Regions from separate parts of the Paenibacillus sp. 8b26 genome, predicted to be linked through region 2. Evidence: riboswitches for the same ligand, from Rfam matches in the RefSeq annotation. Region 2 holds a riboswitch; each other region holds the start of a gene.
What was found. A riboswitch is a leader RNA that binds a small molecule or an ion and turns the genes downstream of it on or off. The one in region 2 is predicted to bind cyclic di-AMP.
Positions count from the first base shown of each region.

Region 1: another riboswitch for cyclic di-AMP. It lies ahead of ACQ4MX_RS14780 (G5 domain-containing protein); the one in region 2 lies ahead of ACQ4MX_RS27795 (3D domain-containing protein).
Region 3: another riboswitch for cyclic di-AMP. It lies ahead of ACQ4MX_RS20795 (TrkH family potassium uptake protein); the one in region 2 lies ahead of ACQ4MX_RS27795 (3D domain-containing protein).
Region 4: another riboswitch for cyclic di-AMP. It lies ahead of ACQ4MX_RS14380 (C40 family peptidase); the one in region 2 lies ahead of ACQ4MX_RS27795 (3D domain-containing protein).

Region 1 is NZ_CP192445.1:3,224,743-3,229,378, reverse strand. Features, by position in the region: gene ACQ4MX_RS14790 (HD domain-containing protein) at 1-1,173, shown strand, start outside; gene ACQ4MX_RS14785 (TatD family hydrolase) at 1,216-1,986, shown strand; cyclic di-AMP (ydaO/yuaA leader) riboswitch at 2,188-2,470, shown strand; gene ACQ4MX_RS14780 (G5 domain-containing protein) at 2,740-3,888, shown strand; gene rnmV (ribonuclease M5) at 4,036-4,581, shown strand; gene rsmA (16S rRNA (adenine(1518)-N(6)/adenine(1519)-N(6))-dimethyltransferase RsmA) at 4,589-4,636, shown strand, end outside.
Region 2 is NZ_CP192445.1:5,999,557-6,004,192, forward strand. Features, by position in the region: gene ACQ4MX_RS27785 (ABC transporter substrate-binding protein/permease) at 1-1,037, shown strand, start outside; gene ACQ4MX_RS27790 (amino acid ABC transporter ATP-binding protein) at 1,024-1,746, shown strand; cyclic di-AMP (ydaO/yuaA leader) riboswitch at 1,993-2,167, shown strand; gene ACQ4MX_RS27795 (3D domain-containing protein) at 2,175-2,843, shown strand; gene ACQ4MX_RS27800 (polysaccharide deacetylase family protein) at 3,000-3,806, opposite strand; gene ACQ4MX_RS27805 (NADH:flavin oxidoreductase/NADH oxidase) at 4,110-4,636, shown strand, end outside.
Region 3 is NZ_CP192445.1:4,467,938-4,472,573, reverse strand. Features, by position in the region: gene ACQ4MX_RS20805 (LysR family transcriptional regulator) at 1-589, shown strand, start outside; gene ACQ4MX_RS20800 (potassium channel family protein) at 596-1,273, opposite strand; gene ACQ4MX_RS20795 (TrkH family potassium uptake protein) at 1,292-2,632, opposite strand; cyclic di-AMP (ydaO/yuaA leader) riboswitch at 3,051-3,200, opposite strand; gene ACQ4MX_RS20790 (CPBP family intramembrane glutamic endopeptidase) at 3,464-4,636, shown strand, end outside.
Region 4 is NZ_CP192445.1:3,119,017-3,123,652, reverse strand. Features, by position in the region: gene motA (flagellar motor stator protein MotA) at 1-211, opposite strand, end outside; gene ACQ4MX_RS14395 (hypothetical protein) at 399-692, shown strand; gene ACQ4MX_RS14390 (4a-hydroxytetrahydrobiopterin dehydratase) at 812-1,111, shown strand; gene ACQ4MX_RS14385 (GNAT family N-acetyltransferase) at 1,187-1,693, opposite strand; gene ACQ4MX_RS14380 (C40 family peptidase) at 1,999-2,499, opposite strand; cyclic di-AMP (ydaO/yuaA leader) riboswitch at 2,505-2,642, opposite strand; gene ACQ4MX_RS14375 (hypothetical protein) at 2,928-3,755, opposite strand; gene ACQ4MX_RS14370 (M1 family metallopeptidase) at 3,767-4,636, opposite strand, start outside.

The DNA of each region.
Region 1 (4,636 bases), 2.8 Mb from region 2:
TTGCGTCGTATTCGGCAGTTGGGTACATCTTATCTTACGTTTCATGGAGCGGAGCATAGTCGTTTTTCGCATTCGTTAGGTGTGTACGAAATTACACGGCGTATTATTTCCCAATTTGACCGCGATGAATTTTCCGATTGGCCGAAGGAAGAAAGTTTAGTCGCATTGTGTGCAGCTTTGTTGCATGATGTGGGGCATGGCCCGTTTTCCCATTCTATAGAAGAAGCCTTTCATATGAATCACGAGGATTGGACATGCCGGATTGTATTGGGGAATACAGAGATTAACGCTGTGCTGCGGCAAGTCGATGAGGAGCTTCCTGCGAAGGTGGCTGCGGTAATTGCCAAAACGTACGACAAGCCGATTGTCGTAAACCTGGTCACAAGCCCACTGGATGCGGACCGTATGGATTATTTGCTGCGGGATGCGCACTCAACAGGCGTCAATTATGGCACCATAGATTTGGATCGTATTTTACGGTTGCTGCGTCCTCATAATGGAAGAATTGTTGTGAAGGAGTCAGGCATGCATGCGGTAGAGGATTATCTGATGTCGCGCTATCAGATGTATTGGCAAATTTATTTTCATCCTGTGACACGCAGCTCGGAAATTTTATTACGTAAAATTTTCAAGCGGGCGAAGGAGCTATTTAGAAACGGATATGAGTTTAGTTTTCTGCTGGAGCCATTCCCAGACCTCTTTCGGGGAGAGCTTACGGTGGAACAATATTTGATGCTCGACGAGTCTTTGATTCAGACAGTGTTCAGTCAGTGGAAACGGGAAAAGGACGAGATTTTAAGCGATTTGAGTGCCCGTTTTATGGATCGCAAGCTGTATAAATATGTAGAGATCGAAAATATGGATACAGATACCATTGACAACATTCGGACAGCGCTGGAGCTGGTTGGTTTGCACCCGGAATATGATCTGGAAATTGATTTTCCGACGGATCTTCCTTATGATGTGTTTCGGCAGGGTGGCTCGACGGACAACCAGATTTTACTGCTGGGACGTAAAGGAGAAGTGAGAGAAATTTCCGAAGTGTCGGAAATTGTGCGCTCCATTAGCGGCATTCACCGGGGAAAATATCACATGTACTATCCCCAAAACAAATTGGATGGGGTAAAGGACAAGCTTCCTGCCGAAATAAGGAATTATTTTGTCAAACAATAGACAATTATATGCCAAATAAAGTAATAAAGGAGACAAAAAACCTTGAATTTATTCGACACTCACACTCATTTAGATGCGCCGCAATTTGACGAAGACCGCGAAGAAGTTATAGCACGCGCTGTCGAATCGGGAGTGACCCGAATGATTAATATCGGATTTAATCGTGAGACCATTCCGTCTACCATGAAATTGGCCGAAACGTATGATTTTATTTATGCGGCAATTGGATGGCATCCACAGGATGCGATCACGATGCAGGAGGGCGATCTGGAATGGATTGCATCGTTATGCAGTCATAAAAAAGTCGTGGCGATCGGAGAGATTGGCCTGGATTATTATTGGGACACGTCGCCGAAGGATGTACAGCATCGGGTGCTACGCAAGCAGATTGGACTGGCTCGTGAGCTGAACATGCCTATTGTCATCCATAACCGGGATGCGCATGAAGATATTGTTAAGATTTTGCGTGAAGAAAAAGCGAGTGAGGTAGGCGGAGTGATGCACTCCTTTTCCGGGAGCTGGGAGACGGCTAAAATGGTGCTGGATATGGGCTTTCACCTCTCTTTTGGCGGGCCGATAACGTTCAAAAATGCCAAGCAGCCAAAGGAGGTACTGGCACAGGTGCCGCTGGACCGTCTGCTCATTGAAACGGACGCGCCCTACCTGACACCGCATCCGTTCCGCGGGAAGCGAAATGAGTCCGCACATGTAGGACTGGTCGCAGAGGCTGCTGCCCAAATCAAGGGAATAGCGGTGGAGGAATTAGTGTCAATAACGACCCGAAATGCCCTGGAACGATTTGACATTAAGTAAAAAAGTGAAGAAATCAATCAAAATAATGAGATAGACGAAGCTAATCATGAATTTGTTGCAGGAAACTCGAGAATATTACAATATTTTAACCGAATATTTTAGAAAATGTACTTGAAACCTGCTTTACAACATGCATAGAAACAGGATATCATCTTTTCAGTGAATTGTTGTTTGAATGTAAACACCAACAGCTCATTTCATGAACCAGTCTCGCTGAGTCCCTTTTACAGGGAACGGGGGAACCGATATGGCTTACAGTACGTCCGGTGTATGGGCAAGAAGGGAACGTCTCTTCCGCCAGCCGGCTCGACCTAGATTCCTTTCCCGGATGGGATTGAACAGGTGGAGGGGCCGTATTTCGATTTCTTTCTGGGTCTTCGGGGTGAATGTGAAGGCAACCGCCATGAGCGGTTGACCCAAGCTAGGGCGTCTCTCTACGTCCGAACCCGACAGCTAACCCCGTAAGCGTAACAAGAGAGAAGCCATCTCGTGCATGATTTTTCCGCATATTCGCACATGTCGGAAGCCACGAAAGAGCTCTCTAGTCTCTTTCTCTGGCTTTTTTTGTTGTGAATAAAAGAAAATCTGTCATCATACTGTGATTAAACAGGGGAGGACAGCATGCCGCGAAGACGGGTACATGGTGCAGGACAGTCGCAGTACGGGCTTGTCTTGTAGAAAATCTGTTATAGTCACGTCAATCTCAACTATGTCTTACTCCAGACGGCGGGCTATGTAAGGAGGACGGAGGAAATGGGCATTTTCCAAAAACAGGAGACCCATGAGTCACGCTCATCCAGCATGTCTTACGTATTGCGTTGGAAGCAAGAAAATGTGCGCCAGGCTGCTTTGGTTGCTATTTTTCTAATCGCACTAACGATTATGATTTCAATTCTGGTGTACACTCAATCTAAAAAACAGGTCTTTTTTGTCATCGACGGTAAGGCATCTGCGGTAGAAACCCGGGAATCCCAGCTCCAAGATTTGCTCAAAGAGCATTCGATTTCACTTCAGCCGCATGATACGGTTTCGATGCCGCTGAACGGAGCAGTTCAGGATGGGGATCGCGTAGTTATCAAACGTGCCAATCAGGTCAAAGTATCCTCAGGCAATGAGACGAAAAAGTTGTACACAACAGAAAATACAGTAGAGGGTGCCATTCGCACCTCGGGCTATAAATTATCGTCAAATGATAAAGTTTACCCTGCTCTGGATGCCTCTGTTTCGTCTAACATGGACATAAAAATCGTCCGTGTGAAGAAACAGCAGGTCGAACAGAAGCAACAGGTGCCTTATCAGGTCATCAAAACGGCCGATCCGAGTCTCTATAAAGGCGATAATCGGGTCATCCAAAGCGGTAAAACGGGTGTTGTGGTCCAGCATGTTCAAAAGGTATACCATGACGGAAAATTGGTATCCAAGCAACTGGTAAATAAGGAAGTCGCGCAAAATCGTGTGGATAAGGTGATTGCGGTAGGAACGAAGAAAAAACCGGTCGTTCTGGCTGCTTCCGTCGGTCCCGAAGATGCTGTTAAGGCAACACGGGTTAGTTCGGGCAATGCTGTCCGTAAAGCAGGTGTGAATTTCAAATACAGTAAAGTATTACAAAACGTCTCCATGACGGCGTATTCCTCACAGGAGTCAGGTATCGGTACACGTACCGCATCCGGCACGCGTGTCACGGAAGGGCGCACCATTGCTGTCGATCCAAGTGTGATTCCAATCGGCTGGTGGGTGTATATTGAAGGGGTGGGCTTCCGCCGTGCGGAGGATACCGGTGGCGCGATTAAAGGCCACAAAATCGATGTGTATTATGAGAGTTTAAGTCAAGCCAATCAGTTTGGTCGAAAGCACGGAAAAACCGTATATGTGATTGGACCAGTGAAGCCTGAAATTAACTAAAAACGTGTTGTATATGTTTGGGTCAATGCGATACTATTAACATCATAGTTATGCCATGCTAAGAAGAGGATATCCTCTTCTTATTTTGTTTTCAAAAGCAGGGAAAGATGAATATAGCTTACTGTGTAGTTGTGGAGGGAAACGCAAATGATCAAGGAAGTGATCGTGGTAGAGGGTCGGGATGATACGGTGGCTATTCGCCGTGCTGTCGAGGCGGATACGATAGAAACGGGCGGCTCCGCCATCAATAAAATGACGTTGCGCAAAATTGCGTTGGCACAGGAGCGGCGGGGTGTCATTATTTTGACCGATCCCGATCATGCAGGGGAGCGCATCCGCAAAATTATCGCCTCCAAGGTGCCCGGTTGCAAGCAGGCCTTTATACCAGAGGCGGAAGCGACGCGCAAAGGGGATATTGGCGTAGAGAATGCCTCGCCTGAAGCGATCAGACACGCTCTCGCACGGGTGCATACGACGGTGGAAGGGGCTGATCCTCTAATCGATTGGGCGGATCTGATTGACGCCGGACTTATCACCCACCCAAATGCTGCTGCACGGCGTATGGCTTTGGGTAATGTGCTGGGGATTGGTTACTGTAACGGTAAGCAGCTACATAAACGGCTCGCTGTGTTCCAGATCAGCCGTGAGGAATTTGCCGGTGCGCTGGCACAAATTGAAAGTGAAGGATTGTGATATCCGTATGACAGGGATTCAAGATATAGCAACACCGCGGCGCACGAAGGAGATT
Region 2 (4,636 bases):
CTGCTTTGAAAGGCGAGAAGATCGGAGCACAAAAGGGGAGTATCCAAGAGGAAATTGCTCAGAAAGTGCCCGATGCCTCAGTAACTTCACTGGACAAAATATCCGATCTGGTGCTCCAGCTTCGGACCCAACGTGTGAATGCTGTAGTGATCGAAGACACTGTCGCTAAAGGATACACATTGGATGGCACTGTAACACTTGCCAAGGCGGTGCCTGAGGAAGCAGGAGCAGAAACGGCTGTAGGTATTCGTAAAGGAAATACTGAACTGCTGGCATCTGTAAATAAAACGCTGGCTCGTCTGAAAGCAGATGGGTCTATTGAAAAGTTTTCCACGGAAGCGAGCGCGCTCTCTGCGGATCGACAGGCTTCTTCCCATAACATTGTGGATATATTTTGGAAATATCGCAGTTTTTACGTTACGGGTATCGGCTACACATTGTTGCTGTCCGCCCTCGGGGTACTGTTCGGATTTATCATTGGTCTGATCATTTCTCTGTTGCGGATGAGCGGTATACGTATCATTGAGTGGTTGGGTACAGCGTACGTGGAGGTGCTGCGTGGCACACCTATGCTGGTACAGCTTATGATCATCCATTACGGGGTTGCATTGACGCTAGGTGTCAATTTTACGCCACTTCAGTCCGGTATTATTACGTTATCTCTGAATAGCTCGGCATATCTGGCTGAAATTTTCCGTGCAGGTATTCAGGGAGTAGACCGGGGTCAGATGGAAGCAGCCCGTTCACTCGGTATGGGACGAGGCAAAGCTATGCGTCACGTCATTTTACCGCAAGCGTTCAAGTCCGTACTGCCTGCCATCGGTAATGAATTTATTACGATTATTAAAGAGTCCTCCATCATTTCTACCATCGGTATGGTGGATATTATGTATCAGGCTCAAGTCATTAAGAACATCACCTACGAAGGATTAAGTCCGTTCGTCATCGCGGCTGCTATTTATTTTGTAATGACATTCAGCTTGTCGAAGCTGTTGGGTTTATGGGAAAGGAAGTTGAGAGCCAGTGATCACCGTTAAACAACTGCGTAAATCGTTCGGCAAAAATGAAATTTTAAAAGGTATTAATGTAGATATTGCCAAAGGCGAGGTTGTCGTCGTCATTGGACCGAGTGGCTCGGGAAAAAGTACATTTTTGCGTTGTATGAATCTGCTGGAGCAGCCGACTGACGGGGAGATTCTGTTTGAGGGTGAGCCGATTACGGCACGCGGTCACAACATTAATGCAACTCGTGAGAAAATGGGCATGGTGTTTCAGCACTTCAATCTGTTCCCACACAAAACAGTACTGCAAAATCTGACACTTGCGCCGACTCAGGTTAGAGGCCAGTCAGCAAAGGAAGCAGAGAAAATTGCGTTGGAGCTGCTGCGTACCGTTGGACTTGAAGACAAAAAAGACACCTTTCCAAACCAGTTGTCCGGTGGACAGAAACAGCGGATTGCAATTGCACGCGCCTTGGCGATGCAGCCGCATGTGATGCTCTTCGATGAGCCGACCTCCGCCTTGGACCCTGAAATGGTCGGAGAGGTGCTGGACGTGATGAAGAAGCTGGCTGAGGGTGGCATGACGATGGTCATCGTAACGCATGAGATGGGCTTTGCCCGCGAGGTAGGAGACCGCATTATTTTTATGGATAATGGTCAAATTGTGGAGCAAGGTACACCGGAGCAGGTTTTTGGTACACCAAGCCATGACCGTACCCGGGATTTTCTTGCCAAGGTTTTGTAAGAAATGAGCTTGTAAAGGCTATGAAGTAAGCCCTCCGCGGTGGAAGTTTGACGGGAGGGCTTTTTCTTTTTTTTGTCATCCTCGTTCAGATTTTTGTAACTGATTTCGATTTCATGATGACAAAATTGTAACAGATGTAGTATGATGTTCAAGGTTCCCAACATTTTCATGCAGATAAGGTTACAAAATTGTGATATTATGCAGTGAGCCAAAACTTACCTGGGCAGCAGACAGCAACGACAGGCGCTGAATGCGGGACCCAAAATCATGGGAAGTGCGGGGGACGTAACAACGGCAGTCACTTCTGATCCGTCTTCATACGAATGGATGGAAGGTGCCTAGGGGTGAATTGCATTAAGCATAGGGCTTCTCCTGAGTCCGAATCCGACAGCTAACTTCGCAGGCATATTAGAGGAGGTACATATCTTTTGAAACATCTGAAACGTATTGGAAAAACAATGAAATTTGCAGTGCTGGCCGCAGCTATCGCAGGATTGGCACAGACAGCAGGGGTAGCGGACGCCGCTTCGCTTCATACCGCCAAGGAAGGTGATACCTTCTTTTTGCTTGCTCAGCGTTACGGGGTATCTGTAGAGGATCTGCAAAAGGAGAACCCGGATGTTACTGCCAGCAATATATATGCAGGAGTACAAATTAAGGTTCCGGACGAGAACAAGGTAAAGGTCGCTTCAGATTCGAAGCCTCGGCTTTTGTCCGAGAAAGCGCCTGCCAGTGACGGTCAACAGGTTGAAGCATGGGGCAAAACATTTAACTACAGCAAAGTAGTTGATGTGAAGGCCACAGCGTATTCCGCAGCAGTCAGTGAAAATGGAAAATGGGGAGCAGTAGACTATTTCGGAAATCCGCTTAAGCTCGGTACGATTGCGGTAGACCCCAACGTAATTCCGTTGGGTACGAAAGTGCTGGTTACAGGCTATTCCCATCCAGGGCTGCCGGATCAATCTTTTGTAGCGGTAGCTCGCGATAAGGGCAGCGCCATTACGGGGAAACGGATTGATATTTTCATTCCGGGAAGTCCATCTTTTGTGAATGACTTTGGTTTCCAAAATGTGAAGCTGTACGTCATTGATAAATAGACTGTATAAGCCAATGAATTATATTTACATAATATATATTATGTAAACAAATATCAAACAACTTAATCGCCGGTCCTGATTCATATGGGCTTTGTCGATTAAAAAAGGGCTGTCTTACGAGCAGAATGCATCTGCTCGTAAGACAGCCCTTTACTGTTATTTCCGCTCCGAGGTGTGAAGTAGCCGTGGAACCGTGACAAATTTGTACCCCTTGGCTTTCAGCGCTTGAATAAGACCCGGCAGGGATTGAACAGTGCCTTTCAGGTTGGAGCTTTGACCACCGCCTGCGTGCATTAAAATGATGGAACCTGGTCCGGTAGCCGGGATCACATTACGCTGAATTTGTGTTTTACTGAGCCCCTTCCAATCGAGGGAGTCTACGTTCCAATTTACAATCATGTAGCCGTGACGACGCGCCCATTGGAGCTGAGGCTCCGTAATTTCACCATAGGGCGGGCGAATCAGCTTGGGTCGAAAGCCGACAGTGGCCTCCAAAATATGTTCTGTTTTCTTAATCTGGTTGCGAAAGCGTTCCGGTGATGCCTTCCTAAAATCCGGATGGGTATAGGAATGGTTGCCTAAGGCATGGCCTTCACGTACGATACGGCGAATCATGCCCGGGTGTTTTTCCGCACGGTGACCGACGATAAAGAAGGTGGCTTTGATACCATTCGCGTGCAAAATGTCCAGAACCTGCGGCGTATACCGGGAATCGGGCACGTCATCAAAAGTTAGGGCAATTTGCTGAGTATGCGGGCCGCACATTTTAAAAATATCCGCATGCTTTTTTCGAAGCATGGCTAATGTGGGAGTGGCTCGTTCTCCGCTCTTGTGTGCTGAAGAAACAACGGCCGCTTCCTTGGGATGAGTCGTTCCGACATCGGGAGGCGCATCCGTGTGAACGGGAAAACTCGAAAATGCTAGTAACAGTGCCATGATTGGCAATATTACCCTGTACGGCATATGTATCCCCCTTTCCGTGCAGTGGTTCCTTCGGTTGCTTTCATTTATTATGTACCTGACATGTTGAAATTATGCCGCTGAACGGGTTAGACTATTGAGAGGTTGAGTGGAAATGCCCTGTGAAACGGATGTAAGTGCAGATCACGAAGCTAAACGCATATATTCTATTAAACCTGACCGAAAACAGCAGCATTTTCGCAGCTTTTAGCCTTTTAATGGATTCGGTATCCAGTGATAGCTGGTGTATAATGGGATTGCAATTCATATTGTAGAGACATGGAATTAAAGGAAGGATGGATCAAAGTGACCGACTTGTTTACTCCTTATCAATTAAAGGGACTCTCTTTAAAAAACCGGATTGTAATGCCCCCAATGTGCCAATATAGCGTGGAGGCCAAAGATGGAAATCCCAATGATTGGCATCATGTCCATTACGTTAGCCGGGCAGTAGGTGGCACCGGGCTGATTATTGTGGAAATGACAGCGGTCCACCCGGATGGACGCATTACAGATCATGATCTGGGCATTTGGAGTGACGAGCATATCCCTGCATACCGCAAAATAGTGGAGGAAGTCCACAAGTACGGTGCCAAAATCGGAATTCAATTAGGTCATGCCGGACGAAAGGCTGAAGATGCCGACTTGCCTGTTGCACCGTCCTCGATAGCTTTTAGCGAACGTTTCAAGGAGCCGCATGCTTTAACGACAGCCGAAGCCAGGGAACTGGTTCAGGCTTATAAGGAAGGCGCGCGCCGCGCGGTGGAAGCCGGGTTTGATACGGTAGAAATTCATGGCGCTCACGGTTATCTGATCCATCAATTTCATTCACC
Region 3 (4,636 bases), 1.5 Mb from region 2:
CACTCTTGTTGAAGCTTTCATGAGCAAGCATCCCCAAACCGAGCTGAAGCTACTCACAGGCAAAACCCATGAAATCGTCGCTTTTGTACGCGACAAAAAAGCAGACGCCGGCATTGTCGGGTCTGCCATTCATGAGGCCGGCTTGCGTTGCATTCCACTGTTTGACGATCATTTGGAGCTAGTCGTTCCGATCGGACATGAATTAACGACGAAGATGGGAACGGCTTCGATGAAAGACCTGCAAGGATTGCCAATGATTATTTTTTCCAAAGGAACCTGGTACCGCAGTCTGACCGATGACCTGTTCCAGCGCAGCGGCATCATGCCAGATATCCGTATGGAAATTGACTCGTTCGAGGCGATTGTGCGCCTGCTGCCGACCTGCAAGGCTTCCGCATTGCTGCCCAAATCCTACTTGCGCAGCGAGCTGCTGCGGGATAATGGGCTAACGGCGCTGTACTTGCCTGATTTGAAGGAGACACGGCGCACCACCTCCCTTATCTACTCGGAGACGACCGATCTGGGGCCGACAGCACGGCGCTGGATCAGCGAGACACGTGCATCGTTTGCGGGCTATCGTATGGTGTAGAGGAGATCAGCCTTCCTCGTTCACGTTAACAACCTCGTCCTCGAAGCGGCCGATATTGTCATTGGAGCCGATGATAACCATAATATCGTCCGCTTTTAGCCGATCCATCGCTGTGGGTGCAATCAGGATACCGTTCGCCGTATGAAGCGCCACGATGCTGCAACCAAAGCGAGTGCGGGCATTCAGCTCAGATAGCGTTTTGCCATGCAGACATGCAGGAACGTTGAGTTCCACAATACTGTATTCCTTGGACAGCTCCAAATAATCAAGCAAGTTAGGCGTAACCAGTTGGTGCGCAACCCGTATCCCCATATCCCGCTCGGGATAAATGACCCGGTCCACACCGAGCTTTTCCAACGCCCGTCCGTGCAGCACAGAAATCGCTTTGGCAACGACTTTGCTCACACCCAGCTCTTTTAGCAAAATGGCAGCCAGGATGCTAACCTGAATATCATTTCCAATCGCAACAATGCCGCAATCGAAATTGCGAATGCCTAGCGATCGTAACGAATCCTCGTCTGTAGCGTCCGCTACGACGGTATGCGTCAACAGCTCACTCATACTATCCACAATATCCTCATTCTGGTCAATGCCAAGCACTTCGCATCCCATATCCACCAATTGCAAAGCCAGGTTCGAGCCAAAGCGTCCCAAACCAATAACCACAAACTGCTGCGTTTTCATATCTACTCGAAAACTCCCTTATCCTATAATCATTTTGCCTTCCGGATGACGATACAATTCCTTACCCTTTTTCGGAGTCAGTGCATAAGCCAGTGTGAGCGGACCCAATCTGCCGGCAAACATCGTCAGGGTAATGACCAGCTTGCCTATAACCGTCAAATCAGGTGTAAGCCCCATAGACAATCCCACCGTACCAAATGCAGACACCGTCTCGAACAATATCATCAGAAAATGATGATCCTCGGTTGCTGACAAAATCATCGTCACCCCAATGACAAACAGCAGTCCCAGCAGTGTAATGGTCAAAGCCTTGTAAATTCGCCCCTGCGCAAGCCGGTATTTGAACAGCACAATATCCTCCCTGCCCCGCAGCATCGAAATCACGGCTCCAATGAGCAACGCAAACGTTGTCGTCTTAATCCCGCCTCCCGTAGAACCGGGAGAAGCACCGATAAACATCAATATAATGATGAAAAATTGCGTAGCCTGCCGCAAGCCAGCGATATCTAACGTATTGGCACCTGCGGTGCGGGGTGTTACGGATTGGAATAAAGATCCCAGCAGCTTTCCACCCCAATCCAGCGAGCCCAGTGTCTTCGGATTGGTAAACTCAAATACAAAGATGACAAGCGTGCCGACTACAATCAGAGCAGCCGTCATGCTGAGTACCACCTTGGTATGCAAGGACAGTCTCTTTCGCTTGCGGTATTCCACCAGATCGGACATGACCACAAAGCCGATGCCACCCGAAATAATCAGAAACATAGCTGTAAAATTAACAGTCGGATCATATACATAACCTGTCAGGCTGCGAAAGTGACCAAATAAATCAAAGCCTGCATTGTTAAACATCGAAATCGCATGCCAGATCCCAAAATAAATCGCCCTGCCTACAGGCATATCAAAGGACCAGCGAATGGCGAATATCGTGGCGCACACGCCCTCAATGATCAGTGAGTACAGCAACACTCTGCGAATCAATCCGACAATTCCCTCAACAGAAGTCTGGTTCATTGCTTCCTTCAAAATCAGGCGCTCCCGCAAGGAAATGCGGCGCTTGAACACCAGCGCAATCAAGGTAGCCATCGTCATAAAGCCGAGACCACCAATCTGGATCAGCGCGGCGATAACCACCTGCCCAAAGGTGGTAAAGAAGGTGCCAGTATCCTTAACGACAAGACCTGTTACACAGGTTGCGGAGGCGGCTGTAAACAAAGCGTCTATAAATGCAAGCGGCTTTCCCGTTGTATTGGAAATCGGCAGCATTAACAACAAGCTACCTATAAGAATGATAATGGCAAATCCCACAACGAATATCTGCGGTGGAGAAAGCCGAAGCCATCTTGCATTGGGATTCATCTATTTATCACGGCTCCTACTTGGTGAATTATGAGCATGGAGACGCTCCAGCTCATAAAATCACCAATCTCTTTTCAGTTTCTTTAGTCCGTTTTTTTAGCAAACAGTAAAGTATCCGCAGGCAAAGATACTTTTACCTATCAGTACTCATCACACTTCATACCTCACTACCTCATGAAACGTTTAGTGACTTTAAGGCGGGCAGCAGCGCAGCGATCCATTTGAATCTGGAGAAGCGGTAGCGCTCGCCTTTGTCTATGAATTTTAACCTTAACAGGGCTTATCTAATCCAATAAAATTCAGAGACAACAGCTATCGGAAGATCAAATGGAACGCGAAGCGGACTTAACTCAGCAACGTTTTAATTATCCAACTTTTATTCGCACAAAAAAAGACACCGGAAATCCGAGTGCCTGACTTGGTTCCTGCTCACAGCCTACGAGGTTAGCTGACGGATTCGGGCTGCACAGTATGCCCTATTCACACTTCCGGTCCGGGACCGGCTGTAAAATTCACCCCAGTAACATGGTTCCCCCGTTTTCCTATGGAAATTCGGCTCAAATGTATATCGTTACCTATATATTTCATATGCATTGTCTCAACAGATTATAATCCTTCTATATACAGAGCACAAAACCGATTTCTTCGAAATAACGTTAAATTAGCGGTAATTTGAGAATAGTCCACCTTTAATCGCAGCTTATCTTATTTTATTGAAACTTTATAGTGCTTTCACTCCATTTTCATGAATATCCTAGGTCTGTTGGCGGGAACCTGTGCAGTATGATATCTTTAATGGATGTTCTTATTTACAGATTAAGGAGGAAACTCATGAATCCTATCGGGAAACCGGTCGTGCTCACGGCCAACTTCAAAAGATTAGGCTTGCTGGGCGGGATTGGCCTGATTTGCTTTTTTGTCTTTCAATTGCTTATTCCCTCGTTTAGTAATCCGAATCCGGAAGCACTGACGAATGCCAAGGTCATCAGCAAGCAGGAAGCAGTCATACACGCGCTGGACTTCGCTCGCTCCGAGCTGGGCTATACCGAATCGCAGCCGGAAAAGCCTGTCGTGACCTATCAGGCCGAAACGGACCTGTACGGTTATTTATCCAGAGAAAAGCTGCTTCAACAGTATGACCGTACATGGAAAAAAAGTTATCCTTACGAAACCTTCCGGGTCGATTTACCGGAACCTTCTTCCAAAAGCAAAGTGCAAGTTCATGTGGATTTGTCCACAGGCAAAGTCGTCAGCTTTAAACGAATTACCTCCAGCACCAGTTATACACAAGCTGATATTTCTACGGATGAGCAGGCACGTAGCAGGCTTGTACGCGCAGCCGAGGGAGATATGACGTTGGAAGCTAAAGAGCAGGCAGCGGCAGCCTGGATAAAACGCTTTGGCTTTAAACCATCGGACTTGAAGCTTGCGACATCCGAAGGCGAGGGCGGATTGAAGTACACCGTAAACGACAAAAAAATCGGCTCCTCTGTGCTTACACTGGCGTTTACGTTTGAAGACGGAAATGTTCGCTCGTTTACACAGAGCTTTTCCGCCCCATCGTCCTATACGGATTATGTCAAAAAGCAAACGTACTGGGCTAACTGGATGACCTACGCAGGCTATGCCTTATTTAGCTTGGTGTTAGGCATACTTGCCATCGTATACGCCTCACTCACACGACGCCACACTTCCTTTGTACGTGGCATTGTGCTGTCCATTGTATATTTTGCTGCCAGTATGGCAGGGACATTTAACATGCTGCCTATACTGCAAGCAGAAGCAGGCGGTCGGCGAGCACTTATATTTCTTATGATTTTGCAAGTTGTGGTTTCCTTCGTAATGGCTGTAGCGATCTACTTTTCCTTGGTTGGCGGTGACGGGCTGATGAGCAAGGTTGGACTGAATGCCTGGCCACGCGCCAAAGAGCCGGGCTACGGGCTGTATGTGCTTCGCAGCATGTATGTGGGCTACTTGTGGGCCTTTATTTTACTCGGTGTACAA
Region 4 (4,636 bases), 2.9 Mb from region 2:
GTTCCGTGAAAATAACCTTGAACAGCTTCGGAATCCGTTTGATTTCTTCCATCGGAAAGGCCATAAAAATACTTGCTGCTGTTCCGACAAAAATAATCATGTAAGCAGCGGGATTGTTGACCAAGTTGATCACTGGCGCGCCTTTGAGAATCATCCCGACGACCAATGACATAATCCCGAGTACAAGTCCGATAATGGTTGAAATTTGCATGATACACCTCATCCATGAGAATAGATTTTGAATCCTTTCATGCCGCCGGGGTCGTCCTTGCCCCAGGCACGTCATTACAAGACGGATTATAGTATTTATCGACAAAACTCTCTTTTTTGTTAAGTACGAATTTCCGGTATAATAAGGTGATTATCTAATGAATGGTGGAAGAATTGGAGGAAATGGCATGGGAGTGAAGCACGGACGGGAGTATGAACAAATTTTGAACGATTTGACAGAGGCTGTGGGACACATTCCGGATAGCTATGAATTTTTCGAAATGGAAGCAGAAGATTGGGACAGGCTGGACCCGGCAGGGCGTCAGGAAGTCAGTGAAGCGCTGGCTGAAGACCTGTTTTATGCGCTGGGTACAGAGCCCGTTATCGCTGTGGGCAGCGGCGTTGTCATCTATGAACCGGAGCAGCACCGTATCTATGTGCTCATTGGGGATGAGGAGCTAACGTCGGTACCTTTGATTTGAACAGGTCCGTCTTATGGATTTATCAACGGGGCCGTGGTAATATGGACACCACTATATCGTAGTTTTGGTCGCATTCAAGCGGCTGAAAGGCTTCCGTATAAACGGGGAGGAGTCGTAACATGCCTTTTACACAAGAAGAGATTGAAGCACATCTGGAGAAGTTGGAGGGCTGGGAACTGGAGGAAGGACGCTGGATTGTCCGCAAATATAATTTTTCCAGTTTTATGAAAGGGATTGCATTCGTGGATGAAGTTGCTGCTATATCGGAAGCATTTAATCATCATCCATTTATTACGATTGATTATAAGACCGTGACCCTGCGCTTAACCTCCTGGGATGACGGTGGCATTATGGCCGTAGATATTAAGGAAGCCCAACAATATAATGAAGCTTTTGAGAAAATGCGTAGCAGTCATTGAGCTGATCATGGTCTGCCATATGATAAAAGCGCCTTCGATATACAACAATGCCGTTGTATGCCGAAGGCGCTTTTATCATTGAACACGAGGCTGGGGGTCAGGATGATATACCATACAATGAAACGGCTTTTTGCCATCAGGGGTCTGACGTTCATAGGTATCCGTAATCTCAAATCCGGCTGCCTTGTAAGCCCGAATGGCGCGCCCATTCCAGGTCAGTACCTCCAGATCAATTTCATTCTCCGGGTTGCGTCGTCTGGCTTCCTCAGCAATGGCACGGACAAAATCGGTGCCTCTGCCATGTCCACATAATTGGGGGTGCATTCCCAGACCCAGCCGGGTCACTCCAATCATCGGGAAATATTGAGCAAATCCGGTTAGCGTGTTCTCGTCATCCAGCACAGCAACATATTGCTCTTGGCGAAGCGTGGGGCTTCCAAATTCGACTTCAAGTGCCTTCATTTGTTCCCAAGGTAGCCAGCCGTATATGTTGTAGGGTGGATCATAGCGCCACTCACATATCGCAGCCGCCTGCTGCTCGTCCATCGGTACGATCCGGTAGTTAGATATTGAGGCCGGCATGTCTTCCCATCCTCCTTTTACAAGTACTTAAACCATTAACAACAGATTGTAGACAAGTTGCAGGGGATTGGCAAGCGGTGTTTATTTCGTACCCAAGTCGGGTATACATTCAATAAGAAGGCTTTACTGCTCATATGCTCCCCCAGCCGTGACGGTAAAACCGACGATGTTCGCAAAATCTGAAACCTTTTGAGGTGTCAGTTCGTCAGTAACGATAACGTTTCTGATGTTGTGGACATAAAAAACCGCAATTCGATTCCGGCCAGAATCAAATTGCGGCTCAGGGTTAGCTTGCTGTTCGTTAGTTATTCTACGTTGTCGTCATCAGGAGTTTCAGAAGCTACAGCGTGGTAAGCGTCTGTGCTCATAATTCTTTTTGCACCGACATAGCGGTTAGCGTAATAGTTTTCGTTCAGTGAGCTAACAACTACACCACGTGAAGATGAGGAGTGGGCAAATTTCCCTTCACCTACGAAGATACCTACATGGGAAATGCCTCTTCCTGTGGTGTTGAAGAACACCAAGTCACCAGGTCTCATTTCGTCGCGGGATACGGAAGATCCCATTTTGAATTGTGATCCGGATTGATGGGGCAGATTAATTCCCAGTTTGTGATATACATACATTGTGAAGCCGGAGCAATCGAACCCGTCGAGTGTAGTGCCTCCGCTTCTGTAGTTCGTTCCTTTGGCATCTTGGATGACCTGGTCCATCTTAGAGTCTGCAAATGCACTTCCTCCACCGAATGTAAAAGATGTAAAGGCAATGGCGAGACCCATGGCTGCGATCGTTAGCTTCTTCTTCAAAAAAAATATACCCCTTCCAATGCCTGCGAGGTTAGCTTAAGGATTCGGTAGAAGGTTCCCCTATGACCACTCTGTTGCGAGATCAATTCACCCAAACTGGTTCCCCCGCTTCCCAGGTGCCAGGAATTAGGCTTAACTTAAGATGTGCACCTTGGAGAGCAGTATTCACGATAACGATGTTTTTAAGGTAAAGGTTACAATAAAGATTACAAAGTTGTTACTATCAGTTCACTGCGATTATTGTAACAAAGTCGGCTGGCTTTGGCAAATGTTTCATCGCAAAAAGTTACAAAAAAATCTGCTCCCTTTATCGCGGGAACAGATTTTGTTAAGAGTATTCAGTTATGTGCCGTTTGCCTGGATATGAATGGAGATGGATAGTTGACTTTGGACAGCCAGAAATTGTTCGGGAGGAACGGAGTGAAGGTTCAACCTCTGCCGGAGATATCGGTATGCCATAGTCGGTACTGTGAACTGATGTGCCATAGCCTGACCAGACTGGTAACAAAATGATACGTTTGCTGGAGAATGAGTGCCAGCATACCAGTCCAAATTATCGCCATCGTGCCGAATAGACCAAGGACGAGCAGTACACCTGCACCGAGCAGAAGCGAAATACCGATAGCCGGGAGGATTTGCCGAAAGAAGGCAAGCAGCGACGATAGTATGGCGTGACCACCTACGGTGCCTAGCTGCATGTACAGGATGCACTGGCGGATGAACCAGCCATAAGCAATCCAACCGATGGCATAGGGCAGCACATGTAGGAGATAGGCGGGAGATTGCAGCGCCCCTGCCACGATAGGGTAGAGCTTAGGAGCCATCCAGAAAGCAGGGAGCAGCAGGAGTCCAAGCTCGATGACGTAATAGATCAGCGATGACAAGCCATGACGTTTCATTCCGCGGAAAAAGGACAGACTCTGTGGCTCGGTCGCATGGGTGTGCAGACTTTGGTATATTCCCGCCCGGATGAAGGGGGTAATCAGTGTACGCAGCACCGTTGCCCCCAGTAGTATCCACAGATACATATGAACCTCTCGGTTGTCCGTCAGGGCAATCTGGCTCTCCATCCAAAACAACGTCTGTCCCAGTTCATTTTGACCCTGATCGGGGTAGCGCAGCAGCAGGGGAGTAACGGCGGATTGTACCAGCCGATAGAGAAAAACGCCCCATAGCAGTCGATACAGAAATAGAATGATGACAATATAAAATTGTATGCGCACAAGCGCCCAGCCTTCTTTTATAACAGTACGCATCTATAGACACCTCACCATGACAGACTTCCAAGCAGTGTCTCCAGCAGCTTGGTAACACTTATGCTCCAACGGGTCTGGGTTTTTTCGTTCAGTTCGGCCTTCAGGCTGTTGTTGATATGCTTGTTCTCCAGCGCAATCGTGTACAGCGGATCAACAATCACATGGGAGACCGGAGATGCACTTTTTAGTCGATAGGTGGTGCTTTTGCCCGTTCCGTCCCATGCCTTGAATATCGTTGTGCCGTCCTTGAAGGTAAATTGAACAGGGACCTTGGGATAATCCGCCCCTTTTTTGCTGAGTGTAATGGTTGCTTCGTATCCGTTGGCCAGCTTGCGGTTCGTAATGCGATCCACTGAAAAATCCGCCATCTGGCCGTCGTATACATATTGTTCAAAATAGTGGCTCCACGAACGTCCGGTGACTCTTTCGACGATACGCTGAAAATTCTGCGAGGATGGATGCTTGAATCGGTAGGTCTGGACGTAGGTACGCATAATGCGATCCATTTTTTTCGCGCCGACCTGTCGTTCAATGCCACGCAGCACCAGCTTGCCCCGAGAATAGGCATTTTGTGCATATTTAGCAGCCGAGCCGTACTTCCAAGACTCACGGTTTAACGGCTGAGGGGATGATACCTGTCCAGACTGTAACGGAAAGTTAGGGATGAGCCCATATTCCTGCTCCATGAGTCGTTCCTCTGCATAAGAGGTAAAGCCTTCATCCAGCCATGGTTCCTCGAATTCGTTGTTTGCCACCATTCCATAGAAATATTGATGCCCAATCTCATGAACGACCGTCCGCTCCAGACTATAGCCGGGATTCGGATTATCCGCCGCTGCAGCCGTAATGAGTGTGGGATACTCCATGCCACCCGCGCCGCT